4 regions of the Butyrivibrio sp. AD3002 genome follow, and region 2 is predicted to be linked to each of the others. Evidence: predicted binding sites of a transcription regulator. Region 2 holds the regulator's gene; each other region holds the start of a gene.
The links. Region 2 encodes Rex, which represses fermentation and respiration genes when NADH is low (regulators of the CRP and FNR family bind a similar motif). Its sites were predicted from a motif close to ATTGTTAANTANTTAACAAT; they were not measured.
Positions count from the first base shown of each region.

Region 1: pflB (formate C-acetyltransferase) is a predicted target of Rex. The motif match lies at 937-956, and genes of this name have one in related genera.
Region 3: G596_RS0115625 (acetyl-CoA C-acetyltransferase) is a predicted target of Rex. The motif match lies at 1,943-1,962, and genes of this name have one in related genera.
Region 4: ptb (phosphate butyryltransferase) is a predicted target of Rex. The motif match lies at 1,934-1,953, and genes of this name have one in related genera.

Region 1 covers NZ_ATVV01000007.1:81,137-84,903, forward strand. Annotated here, with positions in the region: gene hypB (hydrogenase nickel incorporation protein HypB) at 1-83, shown strand, start outside; gene pflA (pyruvate formate-lyase-activating protein) at 83-808, shown strand; gene pflB (formate C-acetyltransferase) at 1,201-3,465, shown strand; gene mgtE (magnesium transporter) at 3,708-3,767, shown strand, end outside.
Region 2 covers NZ_ATVV01000001.1:101,373-105,139, forward strand. Annotated here, with positions in the region: gene G596_RS0100410 (ABC-F family ATP-binding cassette domain-containing protein) at 1-910, shown strand, start outside; gene G596_RS0100415 (hypothetical protein) at 980-1,315, opposite strand; gene G596_RS20360 (redox-sensing transcriptional repressor Rex) at 1,618-2,268, shown strand; gene G596_RS20365 (hypothetical protein) at 2,301-2,984, shown strand; gene G596_RS0100430 (bifunctional ADP-dependent NAD(P)H-hydrate dehydratase/NAD(P)H-hydrate epimerase) at 2,962-3,767, shown strand, end outside.
Region 3 covers NZ_ATVV01000025.1:27,114-30,880, forward strand. Annotated here, with positions in the region: gene G596_RS0115615 (alpha-glucuronidase family glycosyl hydrolase) at 1-942, shown strand, start outside; gene hpf (ribosome hibernation-promoting factor, HPF/YfiA family) at 986-1,516, opposite strand; gene G596_RS0115625 (acetyl-CoA C-acetyltransferase) at 2,019-3,197, shown strand; gene G596_RS0115630 (enoyl-CoA hydratase-related protein) at 3,326-3,767, shown strand, end outside.
Region 4 covers NZ_ATVV01000005.1:22,675-26,441, forward strand. Annotated here, with positions in the region: gene G596_RS0105280 (ANTAR domain-containing response regulator) at 1-505, shown strand, start outside; gene G596_RS0105285 (acyl-CoA thioesterase) at 613-1,122, shown strand; gene G596_RS21045 (HD-GYP domain-containing protein) at 1,194-1,853, shown strand; gene ptb (phosphate butyryltransferase) at 1,968-2,885, shown strand; gene buk (butyrate kinase) at 2,955-3,767, shown strand, end outside.

The sequences.
Region 1 (3,767 bases), on a different contig from region 2:
TTCCTATCTGCGCCAAGACAGGTGAGGGAGTGGATAAGTTTGCAGAGTGGCTCAGCGCTCAGGTTGAAGACTGGAAGAAGTAATGACACAAGGACGAATTCATTCAATAGAAACCTTCGGTTCAGTTGATGGACCGGGGGTTCGTTTTATCATATTTTTAAAAGGCTGCAATCTTAGATGTAAGTATTGCCATAATGCGGACACCTGGAATCCGGAATCCAATGATCTGAGGACGGCAACTGAAATCCTGGATAAAGCTGAGCGCTATAAAGGTTACTGGGGAGATGAGGGCGGAATCACAGTCAGTGGAGGTGAGCCGCTTTTACAGCTGGATTTTCTTCTGGAGCTTTTCAAAGAGGCAAAGGCAAGAGGAATAAATACCTGCATTGATACTGCTGCGCAGCCATTTACCAAAGAGGAACCATTTTTTTCGAAGTTCAAGGAGCTCTTGGAGTATACCGATCTTCTCCTGGTGGATATCAAGCACATAGATAATGAAGAGCATATAAAACTCACGGGAAAATCAAATGAGAATATTCTTGAATGCCTAAGATATCTCTCGGAAACAGGTAAGCCTGTCTGGATAAGACACGTGCTTGTTCCGGGAATCACGGATAATGACGATTATCTGAAAAGAACGAGAGAATTCCTTGATACGCTTACAAATGTTAAGAGAGTAGATGTTCTTCCGTACCATTCTCTTGGACAGTATAAATGGGAAGAACTGGGAATCCCTTATCAGCTTGAAGGCGTGGAAGCTCCAAGCCCCGATCGCATCGAGAACGCGGTTAGAATTCTAAGAGAATGATCTACGCCTTCCCCTTGGGGGCGCACGACGTCCGGGGGACGTCGGCTTTGCGCGGACCGGAGCGGAGCGGAGACAGGTGGCGCGAAGCGCCGGATGAGGGGATAAAAATACACAATAGAAATACAATATATGTTAAAAAATTGCCAAAGTTGACAAAAGTTATCAACTTTGGCTTTTTTTCGCGGTTTTAGGTTGAAATATATAACGGTATGTGTAAAAATACCAATCGGGTGTCAAAGTTTAAATATACATATTGTGGTTTATGATTTATAATACACAATATATGGTGGTTTTGACTTTGGCATGCAATTCTTTCCTATTATGTTGCTTTTGCAACTTGCAATAGATTTAGAGGGTGGTATCGGTTTTCAAGAAAGAGAGGAGCAGATATTATGAGAGAACAGTGGAGAGGATTTAAAGGCAATAAGTGGACTGATGAAGTTAACTTAAGAGACTTTATCCAGAATAACTATACAATGTATGAGGGAGACGAGAGCTTCCTTGCAGACGCTACAGAGGCTACAGATAAGCTCTGGGGCAGACTTCAGGAATTGCAGAAAGAGGAGCGTGCTAACGGTGGCGTTCTCGAGTGCGAGACAGAGGTTGTATCAGGTCTTACAGCATATGGCCCCGGCTATATCGACGAGTCCATGAAGGATCTTGAGACTGTTGTAGGTCTTCAGACTGACAAGCCTCTTAAGAGAGCATTCATGCCTTACGGCGGTATCAAAATGGCTGAGCAGGCTGCTGATACCTATGGCTTCAAGGTAAATGAGAAATTCCACAAGATTTTTACTGAGTATCACAAGACACACAATCAGGCAGTTTTTGATGCATATACACCTGAGATGATGGCAGCTCGTCACAGCCACATCGTTACAGGACTTCCGGATACATACGGCCGCGGACGTATCGTCGGTGACTACAGAAGAGTGGCACTTTACGGTATCGACTTCCTTATCGAGCAGAAGAAGGAAGACTTCTCACTTTGCGGATGCGGCGTTATGACTGATGATGTTATCCGTCAGAGAGAAGAGATCGCAGAGCAAATGAGAGCTCTTCGCGGAATGAAGGAGATGGCAGCTGTTTACGGATTCGATATTTCACAGCCTGCTAACAATGCAAGAGAAGCAGTTCAGTGGTTATACTTCGGATACCTTGCAGCTATCAAGACACAGAACGGTGCTGCAATGTCAGTTGGACGTGTTTCTACATTCCTTGATATTTATATTGAGAGAGACCTTAAGGAGGGTACACTTACTGAGTCTGAGGCTCAGGAGCTTATCGACCATCTTGTTATGAAGTGCCGTATGGTTAAGTTTGCTCGTATCCCCAGCTACAACCAGCTCTTCTCAGGAGATCCGGTTTGGGCAACACTTGAGGTTGGCGGACTGGGAATGGACGGTCGTCACATGGTTACAAAGAACGACTACAGATTCCTTCACACACTTGAGAACATGGGACCTTCACCTGAGCCCAACCTTACAGTTCTCTATTCAAGCAGACTTCCCAGGAACTTCAAGAAGTATGCTGCTAAGATTTCAGTTACAACATCTTCTATCCAGTACGAGAACGATGATGTTATGCGTCCTGTATGGGGTGATGATTACAGCATTTGCTGCTGTGTATCAGCTACTCAGACAGGTAAGGAGATGCAGTTCTTCGGAGCAAGAGCTAACCTTGCTAAGTGTCTTCTTTACGCTATCAACGGCGGTAAGGATGAGAAGTTCCTTGACAAGCAGGGTAACCACATGCAGGTAGGTCCTGAATATGCACCTATCACATCTGAGTACCTTGATTATGATGAGGTTATGAAGAAGTACGATAAGATGATGGATTGGCTTGCAAGCCTCTATGTAAATATCCTCAATCTTATCCAGTATATGCATGATAAGTACTATTATGAAGCAGCTGAGATGGCTCTTATCGATACAGATGTACGTCGTACATTCGCTACAGGTATCGCAGGCTTCTCACACGTAGTTGACTCACTTTGCGCTATCAAGTATGCAAAGGTTAAGACTGTAAGAGATGAGTCAGGTCTTGTTGTAGATTACAAGATCGAGGGAGATTTTCCGAAGTACGGTAACGACGATGAGAGAGCAGACGAGATCGCTGTATGGCTCCTCAAGACTTTCCTCAAGAAGGTTAAGAAGAACCACACATACAGAAACTCAGAGCCTACAACATCTATCCTTACAATTACTTCAAACGTTGTTTACGGTAAGGCTACAGGTGCTCTTCCGGATGGAAGACCTGCATTTGCTCCTTTTGCACCCGGTGCTAACCCGGCTTACGGCGCAGAGCAGAGCGGACTCCTTGCTTCACTTAACTCAGTAGCAAAGCTTCCTTACGAGTATGCGCTTGATGGTATCTCAAATACACAGACCATCAATCCCGGTGCACTTGGTCACGACGACGATGAGCGTGCAGACAGACTTGTAAACGTAATGGACGGTTACTTCGATCAGGGAGCACACCACCTCAACGTTAACGTATTTGGTGTTGAGAAGCTCAAGGACGCTATGGAGCATCCTGAAAAGCCTGAGTATGCTAACTTCACAATCCGTGTATCAGGTTACGCAGTTAAGTTCATCGACCTCACTCGTGAGCAGCAGATGGACGTAATTAACAGAACTTGCCACGAATCCATGTAATATTCGAATGAGTACGGCGCCCCGGATATATATGTCCGGGGCGCTTGTTTTATTGGAAAAGAATAAAAAATGTGATAAACTAAAGGTTGTTCTAAAAGTTTCTTAAAGACAAATCCCGCAAATTCGGGAAATCTCCAAAGGAAAGGTGGTGGTTTTATGAAGAAGATTAAACATGTAAGTAGCGATAATCCTCTGCCTCGAAGTACAAACTTAATAAAAAACCACACCGAAAGGAGATTCCCATGGAAGAAAATACAATCATTGACGTAATCCGTGAACTCCTTGAGAGCAAGCAGTATACC
Region 2 (3,767 bases):
CGGAACCGGTAAGACAACAATGCTTAAAATCATTAATGGCATGGAGACTCTTGATGAAGGAGAAATCATTCTCGGTGTAAAGGTTCATGTCGGTTATTACGATCAGGAACATCAGGTTCTTCACAATGAAAAGACTCTTTTTGAAGAATTATCCGATGCATATCCGTCAATGAATAATACTGAGATCAGGAACACTCTTGCAGCGTTTCTTTTTACCGGTGATGATGTGTTTAAACGCATCGGAGATCTTTCCGGCGGAGAGAAGGGAAGGGTTTCACTTGCAAAGCTTATGCTTTCAGAAGCTAATTTCCTGATTCTCGATGAGCCTACGAACCACCTGGATATTACCAGCAAGGAAATTCTTGAGGATGCTCTTTGCGGATATGAAGGAACTGTTTTATATGTCAGCCATGACAGATATTTTATAAACAAAACAGCGACCAGAATACTTGATCTTACTCACGGATCACTGGTTAATTATATTGGTAACTACGATTACTATATGGAGCATTGTGAGGAACAGACAGCTCGTGCTATTGCTGAAAAAGGAGATAATTCCTCTTTTGGCAGAGGAATCGAGATGGATTCTGCTGATGCTGTTTCAGGTTCGGGTTTTGGCAAGCTTGCTTCAAAAGGAAGTACTTCCGATGCTGATTCCGGTTCAGGTGCAGCAGACTGGAAAGCACAAAAAGAAGAAGCAGCAAGAAAGCGTAAACAGGAAGCTGCTCTGAAAAAATGTGAAGATGAGATAGCTAAGTTGGAAGAGAGGAATGAGAAAATAAATGAAGAACTCTCAGATCCTGATGTAGCGACCGATCTTGCTAAGGTTCGAAAGCTATCCGATGAACTTTCATCAAACGAAGAACGCCTTTCGGAACTCTATGATGAATGGGAAACCTTATCTGAGTAATCAAAAAAGAAGCTCTTTCAAGGACTAACTTGGAAGAGCTTCTTTTTTTCCTTTTCTCATTTAAAACCCTTATGCAAAAGCATCAAAGGAACTACCGGGTTGACTGTAGGAATAACCTGACATATCACGTCCGTAACCTACCGTTGTGTTACCGAATTTTGAAGCAATCTGATTATATTGCTGGCTTACTTTCAGAGCTTCATCCTTGCCATCGGTACTGGCAACTTCACCGACTTTTACTTCCTGAGCATTAGGATAAACGACAGGAGCAACAGTGGCGATATCACCAACAGCCTTATGCTTGTCATACACATCCGATACAGGAGCCTGATTGGATACTGTATAATTCATAGGCCTTGCCTGGTACATATTGTAAGCACCTAATCCATCAATTGACATTCCCATATTTTTATCTCCAACTTCTAAAAAACTACATAAGAAGATATGGTTATTATAATTTCCAATTCGAAACAATTCATAAACTGGGTATTAAAGAAAAGATAAAAATGCATATTTCTGAAAACTAATTTCATCAGATATTATCTACGTTGAAACATTTTTTCAAATTTGTATTAATGACAAATAAAATTATTGTAAAGTCAATTTATAAGATTGACGAAAATTTAACAGATAGTATAATTAAAATTAGCCGAATTTTACAGAGTAATAAATAACATAATTTTTTCGGTGTCAGTCATGGAGGATGTATGGCGAGAAAAGAAATATCTCAGGCTGTTATCAGCCGATTGCCCCGCTATTTCAGATACTTAGGTGAACTGAAAAGTCAGGGAATAGATAGAGTTTCATCTCAGGAACTCAGCGATATTATGAAGGTTACTGCTTCACAGATCAGGCAGGATTTTAATAATTTCGGAGGCTTCGGACAACAAGGCTACGGCTATAATGTTGAGTACTTATATGAGGAAATAGGTAAGATACTCGGCCTTGACAGGGAGCATACACTTATCATTATTGGGGCAGGTCATCTTGGACAGGCTCTTTCCGGTTATAACAATTTCTTCAACAGAGGATTTATATTTAAAGGAGCTTTTGATTTAAATCCTAAGCTTCATGGTAAGAAAATACGTGATATTGAGATCAGACCTGTCGAAGAGATTGAACAGTTTGTAAAAGAAAATAAGATAGAGATTGCGGTCCTTGCAATACCTAAGGATCAGGCTGTTCCTATGGCGGATAAACTTGTAAAATGCGGCATAAAGGCTATATGGAATTTCGCACATGTTGATCTTGATCTTCCTGAGAATGTTCAGGTCGAAAATGTTCATCTGTCAGATTCGCTTATGAAACTTTCATATAGCATTGATAGATATGAAAATAATCACAACTCCAGGAAATAACAAGTGATTTAAACCGCTTGGAGGATGCCGATATGGCTAATAACGACTATTCTGATGCTCTTGTCGGAAAGGATATTCCGATTCTTTCCAAGGATGAAAAATGGCAACAGCTTTTCCTTCTTAGTCCCAAAACTCCCAAAATAAAGGAGCTTGAGGCTGAGCTTAATAAGCTTGTGAACATACAGGAAAAGACAAGGGAAAAAATTAAGGACATAAAGAGGCTTAAGAAAAAGCTTCTCGGTGAGATTGTTGTCCTAAGAGATGATGCGGGAAAGAATCCAAAGAGGCGGAAGAAGATTGAGGCCGAAATTGATGATCATACACGCCTTATCAAGGAGTGCAATGATAAGATAGAGGAGTGCGAGGACGATATGCTCGGACTTCCCAGAGAGATTTATCAGATCGATTATCAGCTCATGATCGAGACGATGAATATCTTTTATAAAAGAATGCATGATAATACCCTCGAAATCGATGCTGTTGATGAGTGGATATCAAAAGTAAGGGTACAGCTGAAAAAGAATATTATCCGAATGCAGGAAAAAGAGCTCGAAAACTTTAATGTATATTCCTATATGCACAACATTTTCGGACCTGAAGTTATTGATCTCTTTGATCTAAAGTACGATCCTGAAAAACGACACCCTGTAATCAGACCCGGAATGACTGAACGCGATGGGATAATAGTAGAAGATGAAAAATTTACCGATAATTGATAAAAATTCAAATTATGTTGTAAGCGCTGCCGAGATGAAGCGATGTGATGCGGCTACAATCTCCGAGTTCGGAGTGCCGCAGGATGTTCTTATGGAAAGGGCGGCGCTTTCTATATGCAAATATGTAAAAAAAGCTCTTCCGGAGGGCGGTAAGGTTCTGATTCTTGCGGGAAGTGGGAATAACGGCGGTGATGGAATTGCAGCGGCCAGACTTCTTTTTCAGGATAAAATACCTGTCACGCTTGTTCTTGTTAATCACAGTCTAAGTGATAAGGCTTCAAATACAAAAAGGACTTCCGCATGTAGCTCACAGCTGAAAATAGCATTGTCCTATGGCCTTAATGTCGTGGATTTTGATCAGTCCAAACTTGGCTCTCAAATAAAAAAATGTGACGTAATAATTGATGCCATGCTGGGGATAGGCTGCTCAAGGGACCTTACGGGGGATTATTCAGCCGCGGTATGGGAAATCAATTATTCAAGAGAAGATTATGATGGGAAATTCCCACATGTTATAGCAGCTGACATACCAACAGGTATTAATTCGGATACGGGGCAGGTACATGGCTATGCAATAAGGGCAGATGAGACAGTGACCTTTGGCTTTTTGAAAATGGGGCTTGTTTTTTATCCTGGAGCTGCTCATGCAGGTGAGATACATATAGTGAATGTGGGTATCACTGAGGATGGCTTTTTGAAGGATTATCCCAAATTTAAGTATGTTGACATCCCTGATAAAAAGGAAATCCCGGTTAAGCTGCTGCCACCAAGAAATCCTGCGGG
Region 3 (3,767 bases), on a different contig from region 2:
GTAAGAGAACCTGTATCTCCACTTTTCGGCGGGTTATCAAAGACACGCCAGATGCTGGAGGTTCAGATTGCACAGGAGTACACCGGCCATCAGATAGATCTGTGTTATCTTATGCCCTGGTTCAAGGAGATACTCTCTTTTGATACATACCTTCCTGATGTGAAAGACTCCACTGTTGCGGGCATAATAAGCGGAAGAGCGGATAAGGCGCTTCGCGGCGGAATGGTAGCCGTAACAAATACGGGTAATGATGAGAACTGGACAGGAAATGATCTTGCAGCAGCAAACTTGTACGGCTTCGGACGCCTTGCATGGAATACGGAGCTTTCAGCTGAGGAGATTGTGGCAGAGTGGACAGCCCTTACTTATCCTATGCTTAAGGATGAAGACAAGAAGGTTATCTGCGAGCTTGAACTTGGCTCCTGGAGAACTTATGAGAATTATACATCGCCTCTTGGCATCGGCTGGATGGTAACACCTCATGACCATTACGGTCCCAGTGTCGAAGGTTATGAATATGACAGATGGGGAACCTATCACCGTGCAGACTGGCAGGGAATAGGCGTAGAGCGTGGACCTGAGGGTACCGGCTATGCACTTCAGTACAGATCTCCCAACAAGGAGAATTTCTCTAAGCCGGAGACTACCCCCGAAGAACTCTTGCTGTTTTTCCATAAGACACCCTATAAACACGTCTTAAAGTCAGGAAAAACGGTTATTCAGCATATCTACGATACACACTTTGAGGGCTACGAAGAAGCTCTTGCAATGCAGAAAAAGTGGCAGAGTCTTGAAGGTAAAGTGCCTGCACGCGTTTTTGATAATGTATCCGAGAGATTTGAGAGACAGGTCAGAAATGCACGTGAATGGTGCGACATCGTGAACAGTTACTTCTTCCGCAGATGCGGAATCCCTGATGAGAAGGGAAGAAAAATATACTAAAATCAAAAATCCCCCGGCTTTGCCGGGGGATTTATAAGTTTTCTCAAACTTCTGGCTCGATTAAGCCATATGTATTTCCTTTTCTCTTATAGACTACATTTGGCTGGTCTGTCTCAGCGTTTATGAATACGAAGAAGCTGTGTCCCAGAAGCTCCATCTGAATAGCTGCGTCCTCAACGTACATGGGCTTAAGATCAAACTTCTTTACACGCTCGATTCTGATTTCCTCATCATCGAAATCATCATTTTCAATGTATTCCTTCTTGAAATTACTGATCTCAGTCTGATGCTTGTTAACGAGTTTGCTTCTGTATTTTTTGAGCTGACGTTCTATGATCTCCTCCACAAGATCTATTGAAACGTACATGTCGTTACTGACTTGCTCGGATCTGATGATCTTACCCTTGACGGGAATGGTAACTTCGATCTTATGGCGATCCTTGTCAGCGGTTAATGTTACATTGATGTTGGTTTCCGGGGTGAAGTACTTTTCAAGCTTTCCGATTTTTTCCTCCACGGCGGATCTCAGTCCGGGTGTTACATCGATGTTTTTTCCAATAATAGTGAATTTCATGCGATCATCCCCTTTGCAGTGTATTATGGGTTAGAATTCTGTCAGACAAAATCCTAAATTTATAAACAAATTATAGCATTCTTACAATCGAATGTGCAATTTAATAAAAGATAGTTTACAAATCTTTAATTTTTGTGGATGTCGCACAAAAAATATGTTCGCTTCAAAATTGTGTAAACCTGATTTTTAATGTGGATAAATGTGGATGGTGTGGATAACTTCGTGTATAAGTCGAAAAATAGGCATTTCAATTTCAAAAATTGTGGATAACTTTTTAAGACTTTCTTAAATTTAATCCAATATTTTATATTGACTTTTAGATTTATGGGCAAATAGAACATCTTAACAAAAAATTTACAAAAAAAGAGTGTATTGTCTGTCCTTTTCCTTGCATAGAAAATCGCATGCATGCTATAATATATTCGTTGTGACAAAAAAATAACAAGCAACAAAAAATACAATTAAATGCGGACAAAATAGTCCCGAAACGGAGGTATCATCTATGGCACAGAAGGTAGTATTAGCAGGTGCTTGCAGAACTGCTATCGGTAAAATGGGCGGCGCCCTTTCAAACACACCGGCTGCAGATCTTGGTTCAATTGTTATTAAGGAAGCTCTTAACAGAGCAGGAGTTAAACCGGAGCAGGTTGACGAGGTACTTATGGGATGTGTTATCCAGGCTGGTCTTGGCCAGAACGTAGCTCGCCAGGCTTCAATCAAGGCAGGTCTTCCTGTTGAGGTACCGGCTGTTACTATCAATGTTGTTTGCGGTTCAGGTCTTAACTGCGTAAACATGGCAGCTGAGAAGATTTTATCAGGTGATGCTGATATCGTTGTTGCAGGTGGTATGGAGAACATGTCAATGGCTCCTTTCGCACTTGACAAGGCTCGTTTCGGTTATCGTATGAATAACGGCGTATTAAAGGATTGCATGGTAAATGATGCTCTTTGGGATGCATTCAATGATTACCACATGATCCAGACTGCTGATAACGTAGCAGAGCAGTGGAAGCTTACAAGAGAAGAGCTCGATGAGTTCGCACTTAACAGCCAGCAGAAGACTGAGGCAGCTCAGAAGGCTGGTAAGTTCAAGGATGAGATCGTTCCTGTAGAAGTTAAGGTTAAGAAGGACACAGTTGTATTTGATACAGATGAAGGCCCTCGTCCGGGATCTACAATGGAAGGTCTTGCAAAGCTTCGTCCTATCAACAAGGATGGCGTTACAACAGCAGGTAATGCTTCAGGTATCAACGACGGCGCAGCAGCTATCGTTGTTATGAGCGAAGAGAAGGCTAAGGAGCTCGGCGTTAAGCCTATGGCTACTTGGGTAGCAGGAGCTCTTGGCGGTGTTGATCCTTCTATCATGGGTGTTGGCCCTGTAGCAGCTACAAAGAAGGTTCTTGCTCGCACAGGTCTTACAATTGATGATATCGATATTTATGAGGCAAACGAGGCTTTCGCAGCTCAGTCTGTAGCTGTTGGAAAGGATCTTAATTTTGACCTTTCAAAGCTTAACGTTAACGGTGGTGCAATTGCACTCGGACACCCTGTTGGAGCATCAGGATGCCGTATTCTTGTTACTCTTCTTCATGAGATGCAGAGATCTGACAAGAAGCGTGGTCTTGCTACTCTTTGCATCGGTGGCGGCATGGGTTGTGCAACTATCGTTGAGAGAGACTAATTAAATGCTAAAAGGAAACGGATTTTTCCGTTTCCTTTTTATACGAAAAAAGAATTTACGGTATTTAGGCAGGCTTAAGGTTCTGCTGATATACCTAAATTATAGAAACGAACAAGGAGGCAAAGAAAATGGGATTTGTAAATGTTGAAGTTAAGGACAAAATCGCTGTTCTTACAATCAACCGTCCTGAAGCACTCAATGCTCTTAACAGCCAGGTTCTTGATGACCTTAATGCTGCTCTTGATAGCATTGATGTGAACACAGTAAGAGCTCTCGTTCTTACAGGTGCAGGCGAAAAGTCATTTGTAGCAGGTGCTGACATCGGCGAGATGAGCACTCTTACAAAGGCAGAAGGTGAAGCATTCGGTAAGAAAGGAAATGATGTTTTCAGAAAGCTGGAGACATTCCCCATTCCTACAATCGCAGCAGTTAACGGCTTTGCTCTTGGTGGCGGCTGCGAGATTTCAATGAGCTGTGATATTCGTATCTGCTCAGACAACGCTATGTTTGGTCAGCCCGAGGTTGGTCTTGGAATCACTCCCGGATTCGGCGGCACACAGAGACTTGCTC
Region 4 (3,767 bases), on a different contig from region 2:
TTTCAAAAGCATATTGATGCGTGGCGGTTTTGAAATCGCTTACGTATGCCAGACCGGTGCTCAGGCTCTCACAGCAATGGAGAACCTTGGTAGCGGCGTGGTCATTTGCGGCTCAAGGCTGGGCGACATGCTGTGCACCGAGCTTTCAGAGGATATGTCTGCGTATTTCAAGATGCTTCTGGTGGCAAGCCCTGCGAAAGCGGATGAACTTGGACTTCACGCGTATGAAAATATCGTCTATCTGCCAACTCCCCTGAAAAAGGATGACCTCTATTCAACCCTTACGATGATGATCGAGGGCGTGCAGCTTAGACGCAAGAAAATAAAAGACAAGCGCAGGTTCAGGAGCAGCGAGGACCAGAAGGTTATCGACAGCGCCAAGGCTATCCTTATGGAGCGCCACAACATGACTGAGCCCGAAGCACACAAATATCTTCAGAAGTGTTCCATGGATTCCGGAACATCTCTTCTTGAAACCGCAGAAATGGTTTTAAGTCTTAAGTAATCACATAGCAAGTTATGTTATAATATTTACTATAAAGCCTTCCCATTGGGGGAAGGTGTCAGCGAAGCTGACGGATGAGGGGAATATTATACATATGGAGGCTTGTTATGAATAATCGTGTTTTTCATGTAGATCACCAGATAGCAAGTAAAAATGTAGAGGAGTCGGTTACCGAGTGGACCAGAGTTGTTCAGTACAATGAGATCAACGGCTACGACAGACTCTTTGGCGGAGAGCTTATGAGCTGGATCGACCAGGTGGCGGGAACCGTTGCACTGCGGCACGCAGGAACACCCGTAACTACTGCTGCAATCGATAACATGCAGTTCAAACAGGAGATCAAGCTTAACGATATCGTTGTTCTTATAGGAAGAATTACTCACGTAGGCCGCACCTCTATGGAGGTTCGTGTAGATACCTATGTTGAGGATCTCAGGACAGGCATGAGACATGTGGTTAACAGAGCATATCTCACCGAGGTTTGCGTAGATGAGGACGGAAGACCGACGACAGTTCCCTACGGCCTTAATGTGCGCACCGAAACTGAGCGGGCTGAGTGGCAGGGTGCCGAGAAGAGGATTGAACTTCGTGCACAAAGAAGAAAAGAGGGCTTTTAAAATTCCCTGTGATGTATTAAAATCTAATAACTGTTTTAGATGGGAATTAGAAAATCAAGGGAAGTCATTAAATGGATAATTTTGAAATCAAATATCATCAGCAAAAGAGAATCACGGATCAGCTTATGCATGCACTTGCAAGGGTTGCTGATGAAAACGGAAGATATACAAAAGAGCATTCTGAGAGAGTTGCGCTTTACTCGATGGAGATTGCAAGACGCATGGGGAAAAGCCGCATGGAGCAGTACGAGATATATCAGATGGGACTGCTTCATGATATAGGTAAAATCGGTGTTCCCGACTCCATAACCGCTAAGCCGGAGGGGTTGCAGGAGGAAGAGTACGACCTTATGAAAAAGCATCCAATGATAGGTGCGAAAATCCTCCAGGACATCACAGAAATTCCGGGGCTTGCAGTGGGTGCAAGATGGCATCATGAGAGATTTGACGGAAGCGGATATCCGGATGGTCTCGTAGGAATGGCAATTCCTGAGGAGGCGCGAATCATAGGTGTTGCGGATGCCTATGATGCAATGAGCTCAGAGAGAAATTATTCCTGCGTTATGAAGCAGAAGAAGATTAGACAGGAAATCGAGGATGGAAAGGGAACCCAGTTTGATCCCGAAATTGCCGATGTTCTTCTTCAAATGATAGACGACGACAAGAATTATGTAATGAATTCCGAAGTACCTACATATATTATAGAAGAATACTTCTCAAGAATGGAGTAAATAAGCCAGTTAGATTGAAATGCGTGGCACATCGTGGTAAAATTTTAACGATGTGCCATTATTTTATTATATGGCAGAGAATTATTATTTTTTCAACAATCAGGAGGAACACAAATGAGTAAGAGTTTCGACGATATTCTTGCAAAGTTAAAGACAGCAAGCACTAAGAAGCTTGCGGTTGCATGCGCACAGGATGAGCCTGTTCTTGAGGCTGTTAAGCTTGCTAAGGAGCGCGGCATTGCCGATGCAATCCTTGTAGGCGATAAGGATGAGATCGAGAAGATCGCAGCAGGTATGGGAATGGATCTTTCCCAGTTCGAAATTATTGATGTGAAGGACACAGTAGAGGCAGCTACAACTGCAGTTTCACTTGTTCATGACGGTAAAGCTGATATTTACATGAAGGGTCAGCTTGATTCCAAGACCTTCCTTAAGTCAGTTCTGAATAAAGAGGTTGGACTTCGTACAGGTCGTCCTCTTTCTCATGTTTGTGTATTTGAGATTCCAGGCATTGATCGTCTTTTATTCCTTACAGACGTTGCTTTCATGCCCTATCCGACTCTTGAAGATAAAAAGGTTATTATCGAGTATACAGTTAACGTAGCACGTGCTTGCGGAGTTGATTGTCCTAAGGTTGCTCCTCTTGCAGCAGTTGAGGTTGTAAACGACAAGATGCCCGTTACAGTTGAGGCAGCTGAGCTCACACGTCTTAACGAGGCAGGCGAGATCAAGAACTGCATCGTTGACGGACCTCTTTCCATGGACCTTGCAATTGATCCTTCTGCAGCAGAGCACAAGGCAGGTGCTAAGGATCGTAAGATTGTCGGCGACGCTGATATTCTTCTTTTCCCTGACATCCATGCAGGTAACCTTACTTACAAGACAATCGTTCGTCTTGCAACAGTTAAAAACGGTAACATCTTAACAGGAACCAAGGCTCCCGTTATTCTTACATCACGTTCCGATTCAGTTGAGGTTAAGCTTAACTCTATCGCACTTGCAGCAGTAGTAGCAGAAGAGAAGAACCTCTAATAGCCTTCCCCTTGGGGGGAAGGCGGCACGAAGTGCCGGATGAGGGGGTATTATAAAGGAGAGAAAACCATGATTAAAAGTTTAATTATCAATCCCGGTTCCACATCAACAAAGCTCGGTATCTTCGAGGATGAGACTCTTAAGATGGATGAGACACTTCGCCATCCCACAGAAGAGATTGCAAAGTATGACCACATCACAGATCAGCTTGGCTGGAGAAAAGAACTTATTCTCAATTTCCTTAAAGAGTCAAATGTTGATGTTAAGTCTTTTAACGTAATCGTAGGCCGCGGCGGTCTTGTAAAGCCTATCCCGGGTGGTACTTATGAAGTTAACGATGCACTCCTTAAGGATCTTAAGGCAGGCGTTCAGGGTGAACACGCATCTAATCTCGGCGGACTTCTTGCAAAAGAGATCGCTGATGAGATCGGTGTTCCTTCCTATATAGTAGATCCCGTTGTTGTAGATGAGCTCTGCGATGAGGCAAGAGTTTCAGGTCTTCCTCAGCTCCCCAGAGTTTCAATTTTCCATGCTCTGAATCAGAAGGCTGTTGCCAGAAGATTTGCTAAGGAAAACGGCAAAAAGTACGAGGATATCAATCTTGTAGTAGTTCACCTCGGCGGTGGTGTTTCCGTTGGTGCTCACAAGAACGGTCAGATCATCGATGTATTCAACGCTCTTGACGGTGACGGAGCTATGTCTCCTGAGCGTGCAGGCGGTCTTCCTACAGGCGGTCTTATCAAGCTTTGCTTCTCAGGTAAATATTCTGAGGCAGAGGTTCGTAAGATGGCAGTTGGTAACGGCGGCTTCAATGCATGGCTCGGCACCAACGACATGAGAGAAGTTGTTAAGATGAGAGATGAGGGCAATGAGAAGGCAAAG